DNA from 2 places in the Roseburia sp. AM23-20 genome. Region 1 is predicted to be linked to the other one. Evidence: predicted binding sites of a transcription regulator. Region 1 holds the regulator's gene; the other holds the start of a gene.
The links. The regulator HrcA, encoded in region 1, represses chaperone genes, less so after heat shock. The targets are predictions, from matches to a motif close to TGTTAGCACTCNNNNNNNNNGAGTGCTAACA.

Region 2: htpG (molecular chaperone HtpG) is a predicted target of HrcA. The motif match lies at 4,984-5,014, and genes of this name have one in related genera.

Annotation. Positions count from the first base shown of each region.
Region 1 is NZ_QRHS01000003.1:48,734-56,293, reverse strand. It holds gene DW650_RS04395 (YfhO family protein) at 1-1,178, shown strand, start outside; gene DW650_RS04390 (acyltransferase family protein) at 1,180-2,226, shown strand; gene hrcA (heat-inducible transcriptional repressor HrcA) at 2,365-3,465, shown strand; gene grpE (nucleotide exchange factor GrpE) at 3,481-4,116, shown strand; gene dnaK (molecular chaperone DnaK) at 4,152-6,035, shown strand; gene dnaJ (molecular chaperone DnaJ) at 6,118-7,296, shown strand; gene DW650_RS04365 (MATE family efflux transporter) at 7,319-7,560, shown strand, end outside.
Region 2 is NZ_QRHS01000030.1:19,307-26,866, forward strand. It holds gene DW650_RS17075 (iron-containing alcohol dehydrogenase) at 1-738, opposite strand, end outside; gene DW650_RS17080 (hypothetical protein) at 935-3,775, opposite strand; gene DW650_RS17085 (stealth family protein) at 3,788-4,816, opposite strand; gene htpG (molecular chaperone HtpG) at 5,119-7,224, shown strand; gene hydF ([FeFe] hydrogenase H-cluster maturation GTPase HydF) at 7,346-7,560, opposite strand, start outside.

The sequences.
Region 1 (7,560 bases):
TCAGTCTTGCAAACCCGGATATTAACCAGTTTCAGCGGGAAATGTATATCAACCAGACAAGAGATTTCTGTTATTCCGGTTTTGATGCCCGTACAATGTTAGAAGTGCTGTCCGGGGTACGTTATTATGTAGTGCCATCCGGAAACAAAGGTCTACGTCCATATGGTTACAACGTCTGTATCAACCGTGGAACACTTGGCGCGGGGGGACAGTATGAAGTGAAATGCGATGCCTATGAGAATGATTCCGTACTGCCGGTTGGATTCGCAGGCAGTACAGTAATTCCACGGAGTATCTATGAAAAGCTGGATGTAACAAAAAAACAGCAGGCACTTTTACAGGGAATCATTGTGGAGGATGATAAGGTTCCGGCTGCATTAGCTCAGAAGGAAACCGGAATGGAATTTACAGATAAAGAGATTTCTTATGAGATTACGGATATGCATAACGTGGAACTGACAGACCACGGATTTACAGCGACAGAAAAGAAAGCGTCGGTCACACTTTCCTTTGAGGGGATGCCGGAGAGCGAAACATACTTTATATTAAAGGGACTTGGGTTTTCGGAGGAAGGAAAAACCTTAACACAGTCGAAGAGCCGTCTGCACATTGATGTGACCTGTGGAAAGATTACAAAGATGATTACATTCCTTACCAGAAAGAATAATTTTTACAGTGGTGTGGATGATTATCTGATCAATACCGGCTATCGTGATGAAAAAGCAGATGAAATTACACTGACATTTCATGAAAAGGGGACTTACCGGTTTGATGAGATGCAGATCGTATGTCAGCCGATGCAGCAGGTTGATAGTCTGGCAAAAAAACTGAAACAGAATGTTTTAAAAGGGGTCGTCATGGATACCAACCGGATATCCGGTACTCTTGAGACAGATCAGGAAGAATTGCTTTGTCTGACGATCCCATACAGCAGTGGATGGCAGGCGTATATTGATGGCAAGGAAGCAGATGTTTTAAAGGCAGATACGATGTATATGGCAGTTGATGTGCCGGAGGGAATACATCAGATCGAATTTTATTACTGTACACCGTATTTAAAAACGGGTGCTGTTTTGAGCGGTCTTGGAATCCTGTCGGTGATCGGGATTGCTGTTTTCAGATATAGAACGGGTGATAAGAGAAAAAAAGAACAGGGCAGGACGAAAGAAAGGATCTAAGATGTCTACGATATATCTATCGGAAAAAAATGAATACAGGGCACTTGATTTTCTGAAATTTGCAGCAGCATTTCTAGTTGTTGCCATTCACATTCCACCATTTGAAGAGGCTGCTCCGGTATTTTCACACGAATTTCAGCAGGTAATCTGCCGGATGGCAGTGCCGTTCTTTTTTGTATGTACCGGATATTTTATGGGAGAAAAAATAGCGGACAAAGGCAGGGTAAAAAAATATCTTTTCCATATTATAAAGATGTATGTATGGTGGAGTCTGTTATATCTGATCCCGATCATTGACCGGTTCTGGGAGAAAAAAAGAAGTGCTGCCGGAAATTTGTCAGAACTGGCGAGAAGATTTTTTCTGATCGGTTCTTATATACAGCTATGGTATCTTCTTGCAACGGTTGTGGCGGTACTGTTATTGTATCTTCTTGCAACGCACTTTCAATGGAGTGTAAAAAGCATTGTAGTGGCTGCCGTACTATTATATCTGGCTGGAGTCTGCCATAACACTTATCATCATGCTTTTGATGATCTTTCGCCGGCTGCAAATGAGATCAGATGGTATCTTTCTGTATTTGCTACCGCAAGAAATGGCCTGTTTTTTGGATTCCCGTTTGTGACGACGGGATATTTGTTCCGGGTAAAGGCAGACCGGATCAGAAAAAATGATTATGGATGGCATACGATAGTTTTTCTGGCACTCATGATGTTAGAAGAGTGGATCGTCACTCAGAAAATTGGCGAATCATCCCATGATATGTATCTAATGACACCTCTTGTCACGGCAAATCTTTTTCTGGCAGCCGCTTTTTGTCCGGTAAGCGATAAGCGGGGGGCAATGGCAAAGATTATGCGTGAACTCTCGACTGAGATTTTTCTTTTGCACATGCTGGTATATTTCTGGTACAAAAAGATCATGGAGAGTATGGGACTGGATGCAGGAAATCATCTGGTGCGTTATCTGGTGGTTGTTAGTGGCAGTGTTCTGATCGGATTGATCCTCATATATATAGGAAGAAAAAGGAATAAAACCGTAAAATTATAAAAAAAATATAAAACCGCAGAAATTATAAAAATTAGTGTTGACAAAAGAATATGATGGTGCTATTTTAAGTACATAGATGTTAGCACTCCACAATAACGAGTGCTAACAGATATAAAAAGTAACTGGGAACTAAGGCAGATGCCAGATTCTTACAGAGAGTTACAGAGTATGGAGATGGAGAAGAGAATGGACGAGGAATTCGAGTTAGACGAACGAAAAACGAAAATTCTTGATGCAATCATCCGCAACTATTTAGAGACAGGCGAACCGGTTGGATCACGAACGATATCCAAGTATACCGATTTGAATTTAAGCTCTGCAACGATCCGTAATGAGATGGCAGATCTGGAAGAACTTGGATACATTTTACAGCCGCATACTTCAGCCGGCAGGATTCCTTCTGACAAAGGATACCGCTTTTATGTGGATCATCTGATGGAAGAGAAAAAACGTGAGGTCGATGAGATGAAGAGTTTCGTCATCGAACACACGGAGAAGATGGATCAGGTGTTGCAGCAAGTGGCAAAGATACTGGCGAACAATACCAATTATGCAACGATGGTAACAGCACCGACGTTCCATAAGAATAAAGTAAAGTTCATCCAGTTATCCAATATGAATGAAGAACAGATCTTAGCAACGATCGTTACCGAAGGTAATCTGGTCAAGAATAAAATTATTCCGGTCAGTGAACCAATCGATAATGAGACGATGTTAAAACTGAATTTCCTGTTAAATGCGAATTTAAATGGTCTTGCATTGCAGGAGATCAATCTTGGAACCATTGCAAAGCTGAAAGAGCAGGCAGGCATTCACAGTGATATCATCAGTGATGTGCTTGATACCGTGGCAGAGACGATGGGACAGGATGAGGACATCCGCATTTATACAAGCGGAACAACCAACTTCTTTAAATATCCGGAGTTAAGTGATTCGGAGAAAGCGAGTGAGCTGATCTCCACATTTGAGGAGAAACAGCAGTTAGCGAGCCTTGTAACTGAAAACCTGTTAGATGATGATAATACAGGGATTCAGGTTTATATAGGAAATGAAAGCCCGATACAGACCATGAAGGACTGCAGTGTTGTGACAGCAACTTATGAATTGGGCGAAGGCGTTCGTGGAACGATAGGAATTGTCGGACCGAAGCGAATGGATTATGAGAAAGTAATGGATAACCTGAAAACCTTGAAAAATTCCTTAGATGGAATTTTAAACAAGGATAAGGAACAGACATAGAAAGGTGGTTCATAGATGTCAGAGATGAATGAAGAGGTATTAGACGAAGCAATGGAGAATTCCACAGAGGAAAATGCTTCTGAAACCCAGACGGATGAAAATGTGACATCCACGGAAGAGACAACTGAGACAGCAGATACGGAAGAAGCAGAAAATGCTGATACGGATTCTGAAGATTCAGATAAAAAGAAATCTTTTTTCAAAAAGAAAAAAGATAAAAAGGATGAGCAGATCGAAGAGCTTACTGACAAAGTCAAAAGACAGATGGCAGAGTTCGATAATTTTCGTAAGCGTACAGAAAAGGAAAAATCACAGATGTACGATATGGGAGCCAAAACGATCGTAGAAAAGATCCTGCCGGTAATTGATAACTTCGAGCGTGGTCTTGCAGCTGTTCCGGAAGAAAGCAAAGAAGATGCTTTTGTTGTCGGAATGGATAAGATCTACCGCCAGATGCTTACCGTATTAGAGGAAGCAGGTGTAACACCGATCGAAGCAGTCGGTGCAGAATTTGATCCGAATTTCCACAACGCAGTAATGCATGTGGAGGATGAAACCTTAGGAGAAAATGTAGTAGCAGAAGAACTCCAGAAGGGATATATGTACAGAGATACTGTAGTAAGACACAGTATGGTAAAAGTAGCAAACTAAGTATTTCATAGATATTAGATGAGGAGGAAATCATTATGAGTAAAATCATTGGTATTGACTTAGGTACAACAAACAGTTGTGTAGCTGTTATGGAAGGTGGAAAACCTACCGTTATCGCAAATCAGGAAGGTGCAAGAACAACACCATCTATCGTTGCATTCACAAAAACAGGCGAGAGATTAGTAGGTGAGCCTGCAAAACGTCAGGCTGTTACAAACGCAGAAAAGACCATATCTTCTATCAAGAGACATATGGGTACTGATTATAAAGTAGCAATTGATGATAAACAGTATTCTCCACAGCAGATTTCTGCAATGATCTTACAGAAATTAAAAGCTGATGCAGAAGGATACTTAGGAGAAAAAGTAACAGAGGCTGTTATCACAGTTCCGGCTTACTTCAACGATGCCCAGCGTCAGGCAACCAAAGATGCAGGTAAGATCGCAGGTCTTGATGTAAAACGTATCATCAACGAGCCGACAGCAGCAGCTTTAGCTTATGGTCTTGACAATGAGAAAGAGCAGAAGATCATGGTATACGACCTTGGTGGTGGTACATTTGATGTTTCTATCATTGAGATTGGCGATGGTGTTATCGAAGTATTATCTACAAACGGTGATACACATCTTGGTGGTGATGATTTTGATAACAGAATCACACAGTGGATGATCGATGAGTTCAAGAAAGCAGAAGGTGTTGATCTTTCTACTGATAAGATGGCTCTTCAGAGATTAAAAGAAGCTGCTGAGAAAGCAAAGAAAGAGCTTTCTTCTGCAACAACCACAAATATCAACCTTCCGTTCATCACAGCAACTGCTGAGGGACCGAAACACTTTGATATGAACTTAACCAGAGCAAAATTCGACGAACTGACACATGATCTCGTTGAAAAAACAGCTATTCCGGTTCAGAACGCCATGAGAGATGCAGGACTTACCAATGCTGATCTTGGTCAGGTATTATTAGTTGGTGGTTCTACACGTATCCCGGCTGTTCAGGATAAAGTAAAACAGTTGACAGGCAAAGAGCCAAGTAAGACATTGAACCCGGATGAGTGTGTTGCCATCGGTGCATCTATCCAGGGTGGTAAACTTGCAGGAGATGCAGGTGCAGGTGAGATCTTACTTCTGGATGTAACACCACTTTCACTTTCCATCGAGACAATGGGTGGTATCGCAACAAGACTGATCGAGAGAAATACAACAATTCCTACAAAGAAGAGCCAGATCTTCTCAACAGCAGCAGATAACCAGACAGCAGTAGATATCAACGTTGTACAGGGTGAGAGACAGTTTGCAAGAGATAACAAATCCCTTGGACAGTTCCGTCTGGATGGTATCCCGCCAGCACGTCGTGGTGTTCCGCAGATCGAAGTTACATTTGATATCGATGCAAACGGTATCGTAAATGTATCTGCAAAAGATTTAGGAACTGGAAAAGAACAGCATATTACGATCACAGCAGGTTCTAACATGTCTGATGATGAGATCGATAAGGCAGTAAAAGAAGCTGCAGAGTTCGAAGCACAGGATAAGAAGAGAAAAGAAGCAATCGATGCAAGAAACGATGCTGATTCCTTCGTATTCCAGACACAGCAGGCATTAGATCAGGTTGGGGCAAACCTTGATCCGGCTGATAAATCTGCAGTAGAAGCTGATATGAATGCAGTAAAATCATTCTTAGATGCACATCAGAATCCGGAAGAAATGACAGAAGCTGATGTAACAGAGCTGAAATCCCTTCAGGAAAAACTGACAGAGAGTGCACAGAAGGTATTTGCAAAGATGTATGAGCAGACACAGGCAGCACAGGGAGCAGCTGGTGCAGGTCCTGATATGAGCGGCATGGGCGGTAACGCACAGGCAGGTGCATCTTCCGCAGATGATGATGTCGTAGACGCAGACTTCAAAGAAGTTTAATCATCAGAAATAATAAAAATACAACGGGGTTTCCGGGGGTTTTCCCGGAAACCCTGTATGCAGTTTGAGAGAGGAAAACGTTATGGCAGATAAGAGAGATTATTATGAAGTCTTAGGCGTGAGTAAAACGGCAACAGATGCTGAGATCAAGAAAGCGTTCCGTGTACTTGCCAAAAAGTATCATCCGGATATGAATCCCGGAGATAAGGAAGCGGAGGCAAAGTTTAAAGAGGCGCAGGAAGCATATGCAGTGCTCAGTGATGCAGAGAAGAGAAAACAGTATGATCAGTTTGGGCATGCGGCATTTGATGGCAGTGCCGGTGGAGCAGGCGGATTTGATTTTTCCGGTATGGATATGGGAGATATCTTTGGGGATATTTTCGGAGATTTCTTCGGCGGTGGATCAAGGAGACGTGGCAATGATGGACCGATGAAAGGTCAGAATCTGCGTACCAGCGTCCGCATTACATTTGAGGAAGCTGTATTTGGCTGTGAGAAAGAGATCGAGATGGTCTTAAAGGATGAGTGCCAGAAATGCCATGGTACAGGTGCAAAACCGGGAACAACACCGGAGACCTGTACAAAATGCGGTGGTAAAGGTAAAGTGGTATTTACCCAGCAGTCTTTCTTTGGGACAGTACAGAATGTACAGACCTGTCCGGACTGTGGCGGCTCCGGAAAGATGATCAAGGATAAATGTCCTGATTGCCGTGGAACAGGATACATTTCAAGTAAAAAGAAAATTCAGGTATCGATTCCTGCCGGAATTGACAATGGACAGAGTGTCAGAATCCGTGAAAAAGGTGAACCTGGCATCAATGGCGGACCGCGTGGAGATCTGTTAGTAGAGGTAGTAGTATCTCGTCATCCGATCTTCCAGCGCCAGGATATGAATATCTATTCTACGGTACCGATTTCCTTTGCACAGGCGGCATTAGGCGGAGAGGTTCGCATTAATACGGTGGATGGTGATGTTTTATACGAAGTGAAAGCAGGTACTCAGACAGATACGAGAATACGTCTGAAAGGAAAAGGTGTGCCTTCTCTTCGTAATAAAGCTGTGCGTGGTGATCATTACGTAACTTTGGTGGTACAGGTTCCGACATCTTTAAATGCAGAAGCAAAAGAGGCACTGCGTAAATTTGATGAGGCGACAGGTAATACTTTAAACAAGTCGGCAGAGAGCGCAGGAACAGCAGAAAAGCCGAAAAAGAAAAAGGGATTCATGGATAAGATCAAAGAATCCTTAGATGATATCTAAAAATAGGGCAGATAACAGAAAAATGAAAGAAAACGAAATTTTTGAAAAAGCACCGGTATCTAAGGCTTATTTTACAATGGCACTTCCGGTAGTGCTCAGCATGGTGGTATCGCTGATCTATAATATGGTGGATACTTATTTTATTGCAGGGACAGGAAATACTGATCTTGTGGCGGGTGTATCACTTGGAGCACCGGTTTTTACGCTGATGATCGCACTGGGAGATATCTTTGGACTTGGAGGAAGCTCTGTTATTTCAAGAAT
Region 2 (7,560 bases), on a different contig from region 1:
TGCAAGGCACTGTGCATTGTGCATGTTATCCCTCTTTTCCATATCCCCGTTATAAGATCCTACCAGATCTCTCTGGATCATCTTGATCGCATGCAGTGCAAGCGGGTCTGTGAAATCACAGTTTGCAGTAGATACATATGCCTCGATCGCATGTGTCATTGCATCCATTCCGGTGTGTGCAACAAGTTTCTGTGGCATCGTCTCTGCAAGTTCAGGATCTACGATTGCAACATCCGGTGTGATCTCAAAATCAGCGATCGGATATTTGATACCTTTCTGATAATCTGTAATAATAGAGAATGCTGTTACCTCTGTTGCAGTTCCTGAAGTGGAAGAAATTGCACAGAAATGCGCTTTTTTGCGGAGTTTCGGAATGCCGAACACTTTGCACATATCCTCAAATGTGATATCCGGATACTCGTATTTGATCCACATTGCCTTCGCTGCATCGATCGGTGAACCTCCTCCGATTGCAACGATCCAGTCTGGTTCAAACTCCTCCATCGCTTTTGCACCCTTCATTACAGTCTCCACAGATGGATCCGGCTCAATTCCCTCAAAAAGCTGTACTTCCATACCGGCTTCTTCCAGATACTGTTTTGCACGGTCTAAGAAGCCAAAACGTTTCATGGAACCACCGCCTACACAGATGATCGCCTTTTTGCCTTCAAACGTCTTTAATGCTTCTAATGCCCCTTTTCCATGATACAAATCGCGTGGTAATGTAAATCTTGCCATCTTTCCTCCAATCTGCTGCCATCCTCTGGCTGCCCCCTGACACAATACTGTATTTTATGTGTCCTTAACTGTGTGCAATTTTTATGTAACTGTCACATATTTTGTTAATTAAATAACAATATGTATAGTAATATTATATCACACTTTTCAAAAATAAGAAGCTATTTTATGCATTTTTAATAATTCTTAATATTTTCTAAGCATTGTTCTTAAATCCACATTTCGGGCAGACATTTCCTCCCTTATATACATAACCACAGCGGAAACAGCAGATCGTATCATGTTTTTCTTTCGCCAGATAAGAAATATTTCTCGAATCCGGTTTTTCCTGCAGGTAATGTATAAATTCGTTTAACACTCCCGCATATGCCGTCAGCTGCTTATTGTCCACCGCATACGGAATTTTCGTCTTTTTTCCATTTTTTTCAGTCACATAAACTCCACGGTTTAAAAGTCCTGTGGATGCACTGATCTCCAGAACAGATGACACATCGATCCGGTAGGATGTCATAAGAGTACTGTAATAAAGATGTTCCGGCGTCAGAATGATTCCCTCTTTTCCACTGTTATTCCGCGATGTATCCACCACAAAGATCGGGTATTCGAACAGACCGTTTCCTGCGGCATAGGATGCCATGGCATAATCGATAACCTCTGTTTCCTGCGGTGCTGCCTGTTTTAACAGCACTTTTCTTGCCGGATAAAAATAGTGTTTCTGATTTTCAGCGATACCCGCTTCTTTCAGTTCATTTTTGAGTTTATTTACCAGCTGTTCACATTCATCCGTCTTGATCTTTGAGAGACGCCTGCTTAAAAGTTCTAATGCATTATCTTTCAGATCTGGTAAATAAGGTCCGTCTGCTATCTTCTGATATGCATCCATTCCCTCCTCAAAGGACATATGCACCGGATCACCGGCAATCTCTGCAATCTCATTTTCATCCATCTGGCGGATTTTGTTCTCGATCTGCTCAAAATACGGCAAAACCAGCCCCGGCTCAAACTCCTTTTCTTTCAGACGCTCCTTAAGCTCTGTCAGATCATCTCTGGTGATTTTTCTCGACTGGCGGATCATATTTTTTATTTCCTGCTGTTCGGCAAGATTTTTCTGCGATTCTAACCGTTCCTGATATGGGGTTAAATCTACTCCTTCGTATTCTTTTAATTTCTCCCGAAGTGCATGGTAACGTGCCCTGTCCATATTAGGCGGCATTTTTCCAACCAGCTCTGCGACTTCCCGCTCTGCCTGTGTCTGCATTTTCTGTTTCAGATTTAAAAGCAGATTCTGTTTTTTCTCCTGCGGCAGCTTTTCCTCTGCAATCTCGTCATAGACACGGCGCATCACGGCATAATTTTTATCTGCGCAGCTCTCTGCCTTTTTATTTAACGCGGTAAGCTTTCTGTCCTGTTCTTTTTCCTCTAACATATCCAGGTATTGTTTCCGCTCTTCGGGCGAAATTCTTGTTTCATGCATGAGCTGGTGTTTTAATTCGGAAAGCTGGCGCTCTGACATACGGTCTGCGACTCCAAATTTAGCCTGATAAGTCTCGCGGACTTTCTGTGCCTCCGCATTATTTACCTGTGCATATTTTTCATCGGACGATTCCCCGCTGATCTGCCCAGCTTCGTGCGGCTGCCTGCTGTCACTCTCATATCGGGAACCTTTCACATGGCGTCGTTCGGTTTCATCCTGACGTGCATCTGCATACAGCCTTTCGTTCTCATTCCGTGAAATATTTCCCTCACGTCTTTCATTCTCACTCTGTCGTGCATTTACATGCAGACTTTTCTCCTCATTCCGGCGTGCATCTGCCTGCTTTTCTTCCCGCTCGTTCCGCTTCCATCCACTTTCACCCGCGCTTTCATTTCCATGCTGTTTTTCTTCGTGCCGGTTCTTGCTCTCATCCTGCTCTTCTTCATCATCTGTGACTTCGTCCTGATCTGATGCAGGCGTACTCTTTAACTTTTTACGACGCTTTTTTTCCTCCTGTATGGCAGGTTCGCAGGCTGCAATACTGCTTTCCGGGAAAAATCCCTCTTCTATCTTATTTAATAATTCCTCAAAGTCTGCATCTGAATATTCCGGCAGATCCTCGCACAGTTCCTCAAGTGGCTGCTGCTCATCCTCGACACCCGCCGGCTTTCTGCCGTCCTCATATTCATTATAACGACTGTTTGCCTCATGCTCGCCGTTACGCCCCATCAGCTCAAGATAATCTTCGTATGCCTTTTTATCCTCCTCAAAATCCATCAGATAAATATCGCCGTCTCCAAGAAGTTTCCATGGGCGCGGCGTATAAAATCTGTGACACGCCGCACAGGTACATGCTTTTGCCAAAAGGACTACTCCCTCAGGCGTCTCAATCCGAAACTCTTTTCCTTTCGGATACATGATCATATGCAGATTTCCTTTGCATTTTGGGCAGCGGTAACCAACTTTATAAAAGTTATTGCCAATCCTGCCTTTTGCTCTTTCTGACAGTGAAAGTTCTGTTCTCTCAAAAACAGTATGCGCCATCTTCCATTCAACTTTATGCCAGAGTCCCTGTTCCTCGTCTGCTTCCTCTTCCTTCTGCACTGCTTCTTTTGCCTCAAGTGCCGCCTGTATCACATCTTCATAGGTAATACGCTTTCCTGCATGATAAAAACGGAAATACTGCGTGGTATATTCCGGTTCAATATAGATTCCTGCAAGCACATGCCCGAAAAGAGTATTCAGCTGCTCCGTATTTTTTTCCACACGAAGTCCCTGGATCGTCCCCCATTTTCCAAATGCATACAGGATCATATTGATCACATCCCGTACTGCTGCCTCATCGGTATCTTTGATCTCATCTTCTTTGATCGGCAGATCTACAATATTTTCCGCCACTTTTCTGCTGTCAAAATGAAAAAACAGGGAGCGCACTTCCCCCTGTAAAATGAGATAATTATCAAGTGCCACAAAAAGACCTGTCCAGTTTACATTTGCATGCATGGTCTTTATCAGCCGTTCAAATGTCATTTTTAATTCGCTATCTGCTTTTAATACGATCACTTTTTTCACCTCTTACTTTTCAAATGCAGATTTTTCCTTCAAGATCTGTGCAAATCCCATATGAAGTTCTTTTTTTGCCCATTCAAAATCAATCTCCTGATTGCTGTCATTCAAACAGACGCTTCCACTCTTCTGATGACCTATATCAGCCACAATCCTGCTGTTATCATTTGAGACATCATAATACCGGCAGAGTTTTCTTACATTGCCGGGAACAAAACCGCCTGTCAGTTTCTGATACTCCCTGAGCACATACTGGCTGACATCCTCTTTCTGACGAAATTTATGGCTGCACACCTCGTTTAACAACTCCGGTTCTAATTCCCACATTTTCACAAAAGTACTCTTTTTAAAAGAAGACGGCCCATGAACCGTGTAAAATCCTGTAAACAATGGGAACGCCAGTTCTAACATATTATAAATAAAATACATAAACGGATAACCGGGATGGAAATATGCTCCCGGCTGTTTTTTCATATTTTCACGTTTGTCAAAATATTTTGCCAGAAGCATGGTATTATTCAGGTAAATATATGGCATGACCTGATCTTTTGTATTTGCCACATCAGGCTGAAGAGCCAGCATATCCACCGGAAGATCATTTTTAAAATACTGTTCCGGTCTGACCTTTTTTATCAGAAACATATCATCATTAAAATATACAAAATTCTCTGCCAGACCTGGGATTCTGTGCATATTCCACTCAATGGCATGTGAATTAAATGTCGGCAGATATTTTTCCGGTATAAAATCTTTATGATTTACAATATTTAACTTCGGATGTTCTTTATTTAACCAGGATGGCAGATGCCCCCATGTAACAAAGTGTATCCTGCGCACCCATGGTGCAAAACGCTCCACACCACGAAACCAGTACCTCAGCAGATCCCAGTCTCTGTATCTCTCTTTTCTGTCATCCTGTTTCTGCGACAGATCCGGCTGCATACTGTACTCCATTTTCTGTTTCTGCCAGTCCGGATCATTGCCATCTACCCATGTGATCACAAAATCAATTTCCGGAATGTTATTGTCGCGTGTCATAATAATCTCCATTTCTGCCCATCTAACGTCTTTTTCATCTGCATGATAATTTTTACTTCTATCATGATAAAACAAATCCCGCAAAATGAAAATCCCATTTATCTGCTTAATTTATATTTTTTTAAGAAATCCTGTTTTTCCCGATTTTAAAGCATTTTTGCCGTTTTTGTTAGCACTCGTTTAAAAAGAGTGCTGATTTTCTATTGACTTTTAAAATTTACGGTTATAATATTAGATTCAGGCAGCAGCGAAGCGGATCTGCTCCGCTGCATTTTATAACGATCATAAAGGAGTGTTTGAATATGGCAGAGAAACATGGAAATCTTTCAATTAACAGTGATAATCTGTTTCCGATTATCAAAAAATGGTTATATTCCGATCACGATATTTTCTTCCGTGAGCTGATCAGTAACGGCTGTGATGCTATCACGAAATTAAAAAAACTTGAGATGATGGGCGAATATACATTACCGGCAGACTACAAACCGGAAATTCACGTTGTCGTAAATCCGGAGGAAAAGACCTTAAAATTCATCGATAACGGTCTTGGTATGACTGCAGACGAAGTTGAGGAATATATCAACCAGATCGCATTTTCCGGTGCAACTGATTTTATTGAAAAATATAAGGACAAAGCAAACGACGATCAGATCATCGGTCACTTCGGACTTGGTTTTTACTCCGCATTCATGGTAGCCGATCAGGTAACGATCGATACTTTATCTTACAAAGACGGTGCAACAGCTGTTCACTGGTCCTGCGATGGCGGTACAGAATTTAATATGGCTGACGGCAATAAAGAAGGCGTCGGTACTGAGATCACCCTTTTCTTAAATGAAGATGCTGTTGAGTTCTCCAACGAGTACCGTGCAAGAGAAGTCATCGAAAAGTACTGCTCTTTCATGCCTACCCCGATCTTCCTTGAAAAAGCAAATGCCGAGACCGAATATGAGACGATCGACGCTGCTGATAAATTAGACACTGATACCGTTGTGGAGACGATCCATGAAGAAGCAAAAACAGAGGAAAAAGAAAATGAGAACGGCGAAAAAGAAGTCGTTGAAGTTTCCCCTGCAAAAGATAAATTAAAGATCGTAAAACGTCCGGTTCCACTTAACGATATAAACCCGCTCTGGGCAAAAAATCCAAACGAGTGTACGGATGAAGAATACAAGGCATTTTACCGTAAAGTATTCTTAGACTACAAGGAGCCGCTGTTCTGGATCCACTTAAATATGGATTATCCATTCAACTTAAAAGGTATCCTGTACTTCCCGAAGATCAATACGGAATATGATTCTATCGAGGGAACCATCAAACTTTACAATAATCAGGTATTTATCGCTGACAACATCAAAGAGGTCATTCCTGAGTTCTTAATGCTCTTAAAAGGTGTGATCGACTGCCCGGATCTGCCGCTTAACGTATCCAGAAGCGCATTACAGAATGATGGCTTTGTAAAGAAAATTTCCGAGTACATCACCAAGAAAGTTGCAGACAAACTGATCGGCATGTGCAAGACGGATAAAGAAAACTATGAGAAATACTGGGATGACATCAGCCCATTTATCAAATTCGGCTGCTTAAAAGATACCAAATTCTGTGACAAGATGAACGATTACATCCTGTTTAAGAATCTCGATGACAAATATCTTACTCTTCCGGAACTCTTAGTCAAAGAGGAAGAAAAGAAAGACGAAGCGAAAAAAGATGAAGCTGAAGTATTAGACGCTGATGGCAATCCGATCAAATCCGAAAACGCTGATGCTGCAAATGAAAATGCAGAGGAAAAAGACGAGCGCAAGGTGATCTACTATGTAACTGACAAACTTCAACAGGGTCAGTACATCAAGATGTTCAAAGAGCAGAACATGGACGCTGTCATCTTAGACCACAACATTGATACTTCCTTCATTTCACAGTTGGAACAGCGCAACGAGCATTATAAATTCATGCGTATCGATGCAGATGTGACAGAATCCTTAAAGGACGAGACTTCTGCTGAGGACTTAAGGGCTGAGACAGATACCCTGACGGATGTATTCAAAAAAGCCTTAAACAATGACAAGCTGACTGTCAAAGTCGAGAAACTGAAAAATGCTGATATTGCTTCTGTCATCACTCTCTCCGAGGAAGGCAGACGTATGCAGGATATGATGAAGATGTACGCAATGAACGGCATGGGCGGTATGGACCCGAACATGTTTGCAGCAGATCAGACCCTGACGTTAAATGCAAATAACGAACTTGTAAAATACATTTTCGAGCACAAAGATTCTGAGCATGTTCCGATGTTCTGCGAACAGTTATACGATCTTGCAATGCTTTCAAACCAGCCTCTGTCTGTTGATGCAATGTCCAAATTTGTACAGCGCAGCAATCAGATCATGATGCTTTTAGCAAAATAAATATGAGTCATCCAGTTTATTAGATCAAAAAAAGCGATGCCACCGGTTAAAACCGTGCATCGCTTTTTTCATTTAATTCTAATTTTACAGGAAAACGCAATCCTGCTTTTTAATTCTATTGTTACATTGAAATCTTATCTAAAATTCCGGTCAGATGGGCGATCGTCACACCATAATTGGTCATCGGAACCTGCTGTTTTTTTGCTCGGTCGATCCGGGACAGCACATATTTACGGTTAAACATACATGCACCGCACTGGATGACCAGATCATAATCTGATAAATTCTCCGGGAAATCCGTTCCGCTTACAATATCTACCGTAAGCCCCTCCCCGG